Regions from separate parts of the Synechococcus sp. RS9916 genome, predicted to be linked through region 2. Evidence: predicted binding sites of a transcription regulator. Region 2 holds the regulator's gene; each other region holds the start of a gene.

Region 1 (4,238 bases), 460 kb from region 2:
CAGTGATGTTGATGGAGTCACCGCCGAGTCGGTGCCAAGCGCTGTCAAAAGACAGCCGGGTGCGCGTGCTCGGTTCGTAGAACGCGTTAATCAGAATCTTGCCGGTGAGCGGCGTGTTGTGACGGCAATAGCGATCGGGATTGCTCTCGAACTTCGCCGCCAACCGAAAGACCTGCAGCAAGGCCTCGGCTCGAAACGGTTGGATCGACACCACGTGCTGATCCACCAAATCCTTCAATGGCTCAACGTCTTCGGCAATCGCGGCCAACAGCTCCTTGGGTTGGTTTTGCCCGTAGACATCGGGCCCCATCGGCTCAAATCGGATCTGAACCGAGGTCGCGTCCACAAGTGCTGATTTGGCCTGTGCCATAGCGAGATCGGATCAACACTCTGTTTGCCAAACCGAGTGCTAAAGCCAGGAACTACATCTTTTACCGGTAACAACAACCACACTCCTCCGTCCACGAAGAAGCAGCTTCTTAAGCAAAGATCCGGGAAGAATGTTCAGCTCGTTACTCATCCATGCCTCTATCACCAAATGCGTCCATTGCGCCACTCCACCCACCAGATCAGCAGCAGGACGAGCACCGACAGCACCAGGGCAAACTGACTGGCTAACAGCAAAAACTGAAAGCCAGACAGACCGACAAGGCTGGCCATTAAAGGGAGTGTTTGGATCATCCCTCCTCCTGCAACAAGGTGAAGTCAAACCGTTCCGGCCATATGCGACTGCCGATCAGCATCACGACCGCCGACACGGCCGCCGAAAACACAGCGGCGCAGTAGGGCGCGATCAGCACATAGGCGAGCAGGCCCACAACGCTGCCGGCGAGCATGGCCGCAATGGCAGCCTTGCGGTTGGCCGTGCGCCAGTACAGGCCGCACGCCACAGGCCAGACCGTGGAGGCCACTAGGGCTCCAGTGAAGAACAGCACCGACGCCAGCGAATCAAGCCGCGGCCATGACAGCACCAGGGTGACAACCGCCAACCCAACCACCATCAGCCGCGCCGCCTGCTTCAGCTGTAGGTCACTGGCCTGAGGCCGCAACAGACGGAAGTACACGTCCTCCGCCAGCAGATCGGCAGTGGATGCCAGCAGCGAATCCAGGGTGGAGGTGAGCGAGGCAAACACCACCACAAACACCAGAGCCGCACCGCCCGCCCCGAGCAAATCAGCTGCCATCACGGGGAAGACCATGTTCACCTGATCGAGAGGCAGCTCACGGGCCAAGGCCACCAAGCCGATGGAGCCCGTCACCATCGGCACGCTCATCCAGGCAATTCCGCCCAACACGAAAGAGGTCATCACCACTGAACGCCGACTGGCGAAGACACGGGACCACCAGATGTTGTTGTGAAACACCTCGCCCATCGAAAACAGGGCGGAATTCCAGGCGATCAACAAGCCCGCCGGCAGCAGCAGATCAAGCCGATCGGGATGCCGGGCCAGCAAGGAGGCATGCACCTCAGGCATCGGGAATTGACGGAAGGCGAGCACCGCCACCACCGCCAGCAACACCATGATCAACAGCGACTGAATGAAATCGGTGCCGATCACGGCCCGCATCCCTCCAAACAAGGTGTAGACGGTGGCGACACCAATCACCACCACCATTCCCACGTGGTAGTTGAAGCCTGAAAGGGCCTGCAGCAGCAGACCAGCACCCATCGCCTGGGTCATCAGAAAGCCCAGGGTGTAGACCGCGGTGATCAGCATGAACACCCACCAAGCCAGACGCCCGTAGCGCAAGCGGATGAAGTCGCCGCTGGTGCGCCCGTTGGGCATCAACTGCTTGATCCGCGACGCCAGGGGGGCGAAGAGAATCAGGCCAAGCCCGGCCAGGGCATAGCTGAACATGCCCCAAAGACCAGTTTTGTAGCCAAATTCCGGCGCCAGAAGCGTGGTGTTCCCAGTGACCCAGGAGGCCATCAATGTGGCGGTGCTGAGAGCCAAGCCGATATTGCGGCCAGCCAGCATGTACTCGTCGGCATCGCCTTTGCCTCGACGGCCCCAGGCCACACCCAGGGCGACCCAAAGCACAGAGAACAGAACCACCAAGGCCCAGGCGACCCCGGGATGAAGAAACGGTGCTGCGCTAGCCGACATCGCTTGAATCCCGCCGCTGCCAGTACAGATGACCGCGCACGATCATCACCACGGTTGCCGCTGTCACCACTGCCCCGACGGCAAAGATCAAGCGGGCCCACATCAGTTCACTCACTGAAAACCTGACTCGGGGACTGGCAAATACCTAAGCAAATGCGAGCCCTCCCCCCAAACACTCGGGCCAACAAGCTGGTGTCTACAGATACCAAAACATCTGTGGTGAACAGCGATGTCGCCCAAATTGCGGAATGTGTAGCAAGGGTGACCAGGAGCGGGATCCGTCGACCGATTGGATGCATCCGATATCGGTGCCTTGGATGTTTACCGAATACAAACCGTCAGCTGGCTACGACGAATATTTCTGCCGCACTGATGCCGCACCGAGAGCAGCACTGGAGCCTCTGCTCTCATCACTCGGACAGATCGGCCTGAACGAGCTCATCCGCAACCACGCGGCAGCGAGCCATCTCCTGAGACGGCATGGGGCCACGTTTCGGCTCAACGACAGCGACGGCAACGGCCGTGAACGCATCCTTCCTTTTGATCCCCTTCCACGCTTAATCGGCGGTCACGAGTGGCAACGCCTGGAGCAAGGCCTGATCCAACGGTTGGAGGCAATCGACTGCTTTTTGGCCGACATCTACGGGCCACAGCAAATCATCAACGACGGTGTGATCCCAAGGGAAGACGTGGAAAGTTCCTCCGGTTGGCGCCAGGAGATGCAGGGAGTCCAGGTGCCCCTGAACCGCTGGTGCCAGGTGTCAGGCCTCGACCTGATCCGTGATGGAGAAGGCACCTGGCGCGTTCTCGAAGACAACCTGCGCTGTCCTTCCGGCGTGGCCTATTTCCTCGAAAACCGCCGCGTGATGAAGCAGCTGTTCCCGAGCCTGTTCGCAGGGCGGGCCGTGCAACCGATCGATGACTACCCCTCCCATCTGCTGCGCACACTGCAGGACATGGCCCCCTGGAGCGACGCACCTCGGGTGGTGCTGCTCACCCCGGGCGTGTTCAACAGCGCCTACTTCGAACACAGCTACCTAGCCCAACAAATGGGCATTCCCTTGGTGGAAGGGCGGGATCTGTTCTGTGAGGACGGGCGCGTGTGGCTGCGCAACACCAACGGACACAGCGCTGTGGATGTGATCTACCGACGGATCGACGATGACTTCCTCGACCCCAACGTGTTCCGCAGAGATTCCATGCTCGGCGTCGCTGGACTGATGGAGGTGTTGCGCCAAGGGCGGGTGGCGATCGCGAATGCACCAGGCACCGGCGTGGCCGACGACAAGCTGATCTACGCCCACGTGCCGGCGATGATCCGCTACTACCTCGATGCGGAGCCGATCATCGAGAACGTGCCCACCTACCTGTGTGCTCGCGACAACGACCGCCAGTTCGTCCTCGATCACCTCGAAGAGCTGGTGGTGAAGTCGGTGGCCGAAGCCGGTGGCTACGGAATGCTGATCGGGCCCCAAGCCAGCCGCACCGAGCTGGTCGATTTCGACTCCAAAATCCGCGCCAACCCCCGCAACTTCATCGCCCAACCCACGCTGCAGCTGTCCACTGTGCCCTCCCTCAGTAACGGGGAGCTCTATCCCTGCCATGTGGATCTACGGCCCTACGTGCTGCGAGGGAAACAAAATTGGGTCAGCCCAGGGGGACTGACGCGAGTCGCACTGGAGCGCGGATCGCTGGTGGTGAACTCCTCCCAGGGGGGCGGCTGTAAAGACACCTGGATCGTGGACGACCAGCAGGTGGTGAGCGAACCAGCCCGGGAGGTGGTGCCGTGCTGAGCCGGGTCGCCGATTCTCTTTATTGGATCCATCGCTACCTGGAGCGGGCCGAACACATCGCCCGCTTCCTTGAGGTCAGTGAAGCCATGGCCCTTGATTGTCCCCCAGGTAGCGCCGAACCATGGCTGCCACTGGTGGAAGCCACCGGCGATCGCAGCCGCTTCGATCAGGCCTATCCAGCGGGACGCCCCGCCGATGTGATCCGCTTCTTGCTGCACGACCTGGAGAATCCCAACAGCATCGTGAGCTGCATCGCCATGGCCCGCGAAAACGCACGCCAGATCCGCGATGTGATCACCACAGAGATGTGGGAACAAATCAATGATCTGCACTGGAG
Region 2 (4,238 bases):
CCCCAGACCTTTATGAATGAGAGTGGTCGTTCGATTCGGGCTGCTCTCGACTGGTTTGATCTCTCCTCAGATCAGGTATTGGTGCTTGTCGATGACATGGACCTTCCGTTGGGGCGGCTGCGGTTGCGTGCCAAAGGAAGTGCCGGTGGCCATAACGGGCTCAAGAGCACGATTCAGCATCTGGGAACCCAGGAGTTCGCGCGCTTACGGATTGGTATTGGGGCTCCCGGTCGATCGGCGGAGGAGCGTCGTGCTCGCACGGTGTCCCATGTGTTGGGCAGTTTTCATCAGGCGGAGCAGTCCCTGCTCAAGGACGTGTTGGATGAAGTGTTGCGGGGTGTCGATCTGATTCAGCGTCAAGGCTTGGAGCGGGCAGGCAACCGCCTCAATGGACTGAATCTGGCTCCGGAGGAGCCTGCGTGACCCCTCTCCCAGTTACCACGGCCCATCTGCGCGTGCTGAGGCAGAGCTTCCAGGACAAGTGCCTGGAAGGTGAAGTCAGTGCCGGTGGCTTCAACTGGCAGTTTTGCTGGACATTCGAAGGGGGCGAACTCACGGTGGAGCCTTCGTTAGGCCGGGCGTTGATCCAGGACGCCCTGCTGCGGTTTTTGGTGAAGGCCGACTATCACCTGGAAGCAGGAGGCGATTACACCTTCACCGTGCGGGCACGGTTCTGAGTCCAGGTCCTTGTTGGGGAGGATGGCTCCAGGTCAAGGGATGAGGGAGCTGATCTTCCAGCAAGACCAGCGCCGCGATGCCGTCCAATTCGCCGGGGGGGAGCTGGAGGCCCTTGGGCAAGAACCGCCGCCACCCGCGAGCGGGCCAGATTTGCCAGTAACGGTCTCTGGCGCGCAGGGTCGTGCCCGCTTCCTTCACGATGCGCATTGGAGCGAGGTGTTGGAGTTGCTGCTGCCATGCCTTGCTGGAGGTGCCATCGCCGATCACCAAAGCTTCCAGGGGTGTGTGTTGGTGCCACCGCTCCAGTTGGGTGCGAGTGTCGTCTGCAAGCACCACGAGGGCATCTTTGATTTCACCCTGGCTGCAGTCAGCCAGCACAAGGCCGCATTTGCTGCGACCGGGATCAACTGCAGCGACCATGCCGCGAAGGGGTGGCTGAGTTCGCTCAGTTACGGCGTTCATTGATGCGCGCTTGGGGAATGGTGCCGACCGGCTCGATCCGCACGATCACCGGATCTGCGGTGTCGCTGCGTTGATTGGCAATCACCTTCAGTTCGATGCGAGAGGGAGAACGACGCAGCAGCGTGCTGCCGAGTTGGTTCAGGGCATTGGTATCGAACTGCAAGCCTTGCACCAGCGACCCGCGTCGCTGCGCTTCAGCGAGAGCCGATGCCAGCAGTAGGTTGAGGCGGTTGCGCACGGCTTCGCTGTTGGTTTCATCCCGTTCCAGCGCGGTTCGGGCCAGCACCGCATCGCGTTGCACCACGGTGGTGTTAGGTCTGACTTCCGGGAAGGCGTAGACCACTTCCTCTCCCAGCAACACATTGGCTGCCGAGCGGATGTTCACAACCCAGGTTCCCGGCTTTGTGATGGTGGACTCGAGGCGCTGGATGTCATTGCGGGGCACCAACAGGATCTGGCGGTCGGGGGTTTCCCCAGGGAGCACGCGTTGGTAGGCCTGGAGATTGGCTTCCCGCAGCAATTGGTCGATCACCTGTTTGGCCTGGTTGGGACGATCCAAACGGAGCGTGGCGGTCGCTAAGGGCTGGCCGCTGCTGAGCACCACATTGCCGAGGCGCAGAGCGAGTCGCTGCTGTTCCAATTCGCGCAGTTCGGCTTCGCCCTTGCTGATGCGTGATCGCACGTCGGCCAGCTCGTTCTCTGTGCGCTGGATTTCTGCATCGCGGGCCTGGACATCCCGGCTGAGGCGCTGTCGCTCAGCTTCAAGCCGTTGCCGTTCTTTCTGCAGGGGCACCAGGGTTTGGCGCAGTGCATCGGCTTTCGCTTTGGCTGTTGTGAGATCCAGGCGGGCCTGCTCACTTTCCCGCTGGGCTTGGGAGAGAGAGCGGGCTGCTCCGGCCTGGGCTTCACGGCTGCGTTCCAGTTCGCTGCGGCTGATGCGCAATTTCTCTTGAAGCGCATTGAGCTCAAACAGACCGACCCGCAGTTGACGACTCACCAGCAGCAGCAATCCCAGCGAGAGCGCTGAAATCAGGCTGCCGGTCAGCACTGTGATCACCACAGCGGTGCTGCGGGGGCGAAGGCCCAACAGGCTGAGGCGCGCCTTTCCAACGCTGGACCCCAGACGATCGCCCAGGGTGGAGAGGACTCCACCAAGGACAAGCAGGATCAGGATCAGCAGCCAGCCGGTCAACGTCGTTCAGCGGTCGGGAAACGCTCAGGCCAACCGGCGACCATTGTCACCTGAAGATCCCTCAGCTGAACTTTTTGGCCAGCGCGATCGGATCCAACACCGTGATTTTTTTGCGGTCAATCTCCACCAGCCCGGCGTTGCGGAGATCGCCCAGCAGGCGAGTGATGGTGACGCGAGTCGAACCGATGGCTTCGGCGATCGCTTGATGGGACAGGCGCAGATCGATGGTGATCCCGCGATCGCCTGGCACGCCGAAATCTCTGCAGAGCACCAGTAGAAAACTCACCAGTCGCGACGACATGTCGCGGTGGGTGAGGGTCTCGATCATCGTTTCGGTCTGCAGAATCCGGCTGGAGAGGCCCTGCAATAACAGCAACCCCACACTCGCGTCCGCTTCGATCGCCTGACGTACGGATGCGGCGGGGGCTGTCAACATCTCCACGCGGGTGAAGGCCACGGAGTGATAGAAGCGATCGGAGCGATGGCCGGTCAGCAACGACAGCACACCGAACAGGCTGTTTTCCCGCAGCAGCGCCACGGTGATCTCTTCCCCTGACTCGTAAACCCGCGACAGGCGCACAGCACCGCGACGGATCAGGTACACCCGCTCTGCAGGATCTCCAGGGAAGAAGATCGTTTTATTGCGCTCCACCATTTCCGAGGTAGCGCCATCCAGTCCACGGATCACATCCAGGAGGGTGCGCTCCTTCTTCTCGGGGGTGTTCACCAGGGTCATCGGTCCCGGTACTGGAGTAACGGTACGGCTGAAGCCGTGCATGACTCCCGGCATGGATGGCTTTGCAGGTGACTGGAAGTTACGGATCAGTTCCGTAGTGCCGTGTAGCAACCATCACGAAATCGAGCGATTACGGAGCGCCTGGCGCTGGCTGTCCATCAACTGCTGCAGGCCTGGTTCAGCCAGATCCAGCAGGCCATTGAGTTCGCTACGGCTGAAGGCTGCTCCCTCGGCAGTGCCCTGGATCTCCAGCAGATGCTGGTGCTCGTCCATCACCACATTCAGATCCACATCCGCACGGCTGTCTTCGCTGTAGTCCAGATCGAGCAGTGGGGCGCTGTTCACCAGGCCCACCGAGACGGCGGCCACCTGCTTGGTGATGGGTTGGCGCGTCACCAGTCCCTGCGCCAGCAGTTGGTCGCAGGCGTGCTTCAGCGCGACCCAGGCCCCTGTGATGGATGCGGTGCGCGTGCCTGCATCGGCTTGGATCACGTCGCAGTCGATCAACAGGGTGTTTTCTCCCAGGGCTTCCATGTCGATGCAGGCCCGCAGGCTGCGGCCGATCAGCCGCTGGATTTCCTGGGTTCGCCCCGAGAGCTTGAGCAGTTCCCGGTTTTGGCGCTCGGGGGTGGAACCCGGCAACAGGCGGTATTCGGCACTCAGCCAGCCTTTGCCTTGTCCTTTCCGCCAGCGGGGCACGCCCTCCTGGTGACAGACGCTGCAGAGCACGGCCGTGCGCCCCGTGCGCACGATCAGGGAGCTTATGGCGAAGCCCATCGGATCCCAGTTGATGGCAAAGGGGCGAAGGTCTGCGGCGCTGCGGCCGTCGTTGCGCTCCTCGCCAGGCGTTGAGTGGGTGCCGCTGCTGCTGAGGCTGGTCATGGCGTTGTGGGGCGCAGGCGTGAATGGTCTGAGCCTGGCAGGGGCCGTTTGCCGGTTTCCACAGCCGCATGGGGAGAGAAGGGTGTCGGTCGACACCGTGACACCAGGGATAGTGTCAAAAGGCTTGTGAACTGATCCGGCGGCGCTAGGTTTGAATCCAGCGGGTCACCCCCGGACGCACGAGCTCTTGATGACAGCAAGCCTCAGCACCAGTCACCGTCCCGGCGAGGTCCGCAGCGCAGATCACCGGACACTGGAGCGTGCAGGTCTGCATCCTCTGCCTCAGCT
Region 3 (4,238 bases), 440 kb from region 2:
AACCGGCGGATCGGCCCGCCAATCCCTAGAACGGGATCGGCATCGTGACGGGAGCCGGTTGCGGGGAACAGGCCGTGATGCGCTGATTCACCACCTCACCCACCACCACGATGGAAGGGGACGCAAAGGCCTGGGCCCGTGCCTCCTCCGCGACCGACGTCAGGGTGGAGGTGAGGCAACGCTGACCCTCGACAGTGCCCTGCTGAATCAACGCCACGGGAGTCTCCGCCGCTAATCCACCCGCCATCAGCTCGTCAGCAATGCGCGGAAGATTGTGCAAGCCCATGTAAATCACCAGGCCATCGCTCGCAGTCGCCAAAGCACGCCAGTTCACCGAAGGACGACGTTTGTCGATCTCCTCATGGCCGGTCACAAACGTGACGGATGAACCAGCCCGGCGATGGGTGACGGGGATACCGGCATAAGCAGGGGCTGCAATTCCAGAGGTCACACCCGGGACCACCTCCACGGCAACGCCCCGCGCCGTGAGGTGGGCAGCCTCCTCTCCACCACGACCAAACAGAAAGGGATCCCCTCCCTTGAGGCGTACCACGCAGGCATGGCGCTGAGCGAGCTCCACCAGCACAGCATTCGTGCTCGGCTGGGGAACCGAATGATGACCGCGACGTTTGCCCACGAAGTGACGCTCACAGCCTTCTGGCACCAAATCGAGCACCTCTTTCGGCACCAGCGAGTCGTAGACCAGGGCATCGCAGCATCCCAGCAACCGATGGGCCTTGCGAGTGAGTAACTCAGGATCTCCGGGTCCTGCACCGACCAGATACACGGTTCCCGCAACAGTGCCCTCAGATGCAACGAGGTCCGCAGAGGAATCAGTCACGGGAGGAGAGACAGAAGGGAAATCAGACCAGAACGCAGCTGTGGATCGTCCAGCAGCGATGGCAATCCACCAGCCTGCCGCAACGCCTCCGCCATGCGGTTTGGAGCGAGGGCCAGAGGAAGGGGACAGGCGGAAGGATGCTGCCTGGCGTGCACCTCCCAGGTATCAGCAGACACCAAACCGCATCCCAGTTGTGCACCCAACAGCGTCAGATAGCGGCTGGACAAACCAGGCCGCAGGGGGTGGTGCACCACCACCACGCTCTGTCCATCAGCCTTGCCTGCCTCAATCCATCCCCGCAACAAGTCCCACCATTGGGGCCAGGCCCCCAGAAAGGGCACCATGGTGACGTCGGCCCCTGCACGGCGCATCCGCTCCCGAATCTGCGGCAGATCCGATCGGGCATGGCTGCCCGGCAACAACAGCAATGGCATCAACCAGTAGCGACAGCCCGGTTGGGTCGGAAGAGGCTCTGCCGTGAGCGCTTCTAGCTCGACCGGACCTTGGCGCTGAATGGCCAACTCCTGAGCGAAATCCACCAAACAAGCCGGTATTTCCCCGCCACTACGCCCATGCACCACCAGGCGCAAAACCGCTGGGGACTGAACCACAGAAGCGTCGACGGCCCGTGGCAATGGACACAGAAAAGCTGGCTTCCGTAACAACCGCCACGGATGCTGCGCCCCCTGAACTGATGGAGTCTGCGAATCATTAGCCATATCGGTCTGCATCATGACGAGTCAGCGCCGTCGCCCGAATCAAACCCAACGCCGTCTGGCCATCCAAGCCAGCTCCAGACGCAACCGTGTCTCGAGCGCCCGCGTCGATGCCAGAACCGATGGACGCCTTGAGGAACGGTGGGAGCGTGAGAGCTATCGGGACGATCACAGCGTTGAAGAGCCCATCAGGCCATCCTTCAGATCCGATTACGACGACGAACATCACGCTGACCGCTTCCTAACCAGCCAATACGAGATCGAACACGGGCGCCACGTCGACCACAGCAACTTCGGCGACCAAGACGACCACTATCGGGACGAGCGAGTGGACGCAAACCGCCGCTACCGCAATGCGTACGACAGCCATAACGCTTACGACAGCCATTGGGCTGAGCCCATGGGCAACGAGCGTCGTTACAGCGATCCCTATGAAAACTATCGCCAGCCAGACACCTGGAATTCGCTTGAGCCCTATGGCCAAAGCCGCGGACGCTCCGAACTTGATCAAGACCTGGAGGCCATGGGCAAGGTGTGGTCGATGATTCGCCAGGGAGCCGTTCGCATGCTGGGCGAAGTCGGACGCCAGTACTAAGCGAAGCCTGAGCTGCTGCATTGAGCTGCCAATACAGATTGCAGCGACTTTGCATGTATCAACCAACACCAATTTCCAGTCAAGACCCAGCGATTTTTGTTCCATCCGTTACCGAAATGCACCACCGCTGATCGCTAAACAACCGCTACCAGCGCTCTCGGATGTTGAGGTGCTGCAGATATGAGACGGCTTAAGCCGATCCACCTCACTCCCAGAGCTTTCCCTCCCACGTATTTCTTGCACCATGACCAGCAGCGCTCCCTCACGCCCTTATCTAGAAGGCAAAAAGCTCAACAAAATTGAGCAAAACAAAGCCAATAAAGACGGCCTGCTGGTCGGCAGCGAGATCGATAAGTTTGCCGAGATGGGTTGGGAGCAGGTCGACGAAACGGATCTGCAGCTGCGCCTGAAGTGGTACGGGATGTTCTGGCGCCCCAAGACACCCGGCAAGTTCATGCTGCGCCTGCGGGTCCCCAACGGCATTCTCAACGCCCAACAACTGCGCGTTGTGGGTTCCATTGTTGAGCGCTACGGCGAAAACGGCAGCTGCGACATCACCACCCGCCAGAACCTGCAGCTGCGCGGCGTGCTGCTCAATGATCTTCCAGAGATCCTCAAACGCCTGAAGGAAGCCGGATTGAGCACGATTCAGTCGGGCTTCGACAACCCACGCAACGTCACCGGCAACCCTCTGGCTGGAATCGATCCCCAGGAAATCGTCGACACCCGTCCTTACACTCAAGAGCTCAACAACTTCCTCACCAACAACGAAGAAGGCAATTCCGAGTATTCCAATCTGCCGCGCAAGTGGAACACGGCTGTTGCAGGTGCAAAAGACAACTTCCTGCTTCACAACGACATCATCTTCCACCCCGTTGAAAACAACGGTGAACTGGGCTTCGGGGTCTGGATCGGTGGCGTCCTTTCATCCCAGATGAATGCCTACGCCTTGCCCCTCAATGCCTGGGTGAAGCCAGAAGAAATCTGCAAAATCACCGACGCGGTCATTCGCCCTTGGCGAGATAACGGAGAACGCGACAAGCGCCCCAAAGGACGCTTCCGGATGTACCTCGATCAGGTGGGCCTTGAGGCCTTCCGCTCGATGGTGGAGGAAAACTTCGGTCCCCTGACCCCTGACCCCGGCTCGGTCTTCGACGAAACCCCGCGGTCCCACTACGGCATTCATGCCCAAAAACAAGAAGGGCTCCACTACGCCGGATTGCACGTTCCCGTCGGCCGACTCACTGCTGAAGATCTTCAAGACCTCGCCACCGCAAGCCTCAATTACGGAAACGGCGAGGTGCGCCTCACCGAAGATCAAAATGTGATCCTGGTGGGCTTGCCCAACGACAAGCTTGAGGCCTTCCAGGGCGATGCTCTCGTCCAACGCTTCCCGCTGGAACCCGGTGCGATCTCCGCTGGCACCGTCTCCTGCACAGGCAGCTCCTATTGCCATTTCGCCTTGGTGAACACCAAAGACCAGGCAGCGGACATCGCCACAAAACTCGATGCGGAACTGGAACTCCCCGAAGAACTAAAGATCCATTGGACTGGCTGCCCCAACAGCTGCGGCCAGGCCTACATGGGCGCCATCGGCCTCACCGGCACCAAAGCCAAAAACAAAGAGGGCGTGATGGGTGAGGGCTACACCCTCACCGTGGGCGGCTCTCAGGGCGCCGACCCCCAAGTCGGAGAACTGCACCAAAAAGCCGTTCCCGCGGAAGACATTCATGGCGTGTTGAAGCAACTCCTGATCGAGAAGTACGGCGCCAAACCCCGCAGCTGAATCAGCCTTCCACGGCCGTGGCGCTTTCTTTTGAAGCCATGGCTTTTGGGCTCCCCCTTCAGCGCTCTCCCCTCCCCTCACCCCACCGGATCCATGTCTCAAAACCGCGATCTGTTTTCCCGCTTCGTCAATTGGTTGAGTGCAAGCGGCAGTGAAAAGTCTCCAATTGCTCGCCCTGCCCAGCAGCGCGATGCGTTCTCCAAATTGATGAACAAAATCAGCGGCTGATCGCTGGATCTGGGGGTCATAAGAGCCTCTTCTTACGCCCTCGAACACCCACCCTCACCTCGGCAACAGCGT

The links. The regulator NtcA, encoded in region 2, controls nitrogen genes in cyanobacteria. The targets are predictions, from matches to a motif close to GTANCNNNNGNTAC.
Region 1: the regulator NtcA is predicted to act here: its motif matches at 2,301-2,314, upstream of RS9916_RS10410 (circularly permuted type 2 ATP-grasp protein).
Region 3: the regulator NtcA is predicted to act here: its motif matches at 2,208-2,221, upstream of RS9916_RS10510 (ferredoxin--nitrite reductase).

The regions. Positions count from the first base shown of each region.
Region 1 is NZ_DS022299.1:1,988,736-1,992,973, forward strand. It holds gene RS9916_RS10400 (aspartate carbamoyltransferase) at 1-370, opposite strand, end outside; gene RS9916_RS15320 (hypothetical protein) at 532-660, opposite strand; gene RS9916_RS10405 (sodium:solute symporter family protein) at 678-2,108, opposite strand; gene RS9916_RS10410 (circularly permuted type 2 ATP-grasp protein) at 2,426-3,901, shown strand; gene RS9916_RS10415 (alpha-E domain-containing protein) at 3,895-4,238, shown strand, end outside.
Region 2 is NZ_DS022299.1:2,445,992-2,450,229, forward strand. It holds gene pth (aminoacyl-tRNA hydrolase) at 1-423, shown strand, start outside; gene RS9916_RS12230 (DUF3146 family protein) at 420-677, shown strand; gene RS9916_RS12235 (hypothetical protein) at 655-1,098, opposite strand; gene RS9916_RS12240 (DUF3084 domain-containing protein) at 1,124-2,332, opposite strand; gene ntcA (global nitrogen regulator NtcA) at 2,394-3,068, opposite strand; gene rph (ribonuclease PH) at 3,183-3,950, opposite strand; gene RS9916_RS12255 (cob(I)yrinic acid a,c-diamide adenosyltransferase) at 4,141-4,238, shown strand, end outside.
Region 3 is NZ_DS022299.1:2,005,784-2,010,021, forward strand. It holds gene moaB (molybdenum cofactor biosynthesis protein B) at 1-29, shown strand, start outside; gene cobA (uroporphyrinogen-III C-methyltransferase) at 26-841, opposite strand; gene RS9916_RS10500 (hypothetical protein) at 838-1,476, opposite strand; gene RS9916_RS15160 (hypothetical protein) at 1,574-2,152, shown strand; gene RS9916_RS10510 (ferredoxin--nitrite reductase) at 2,397-3,938, shown strand.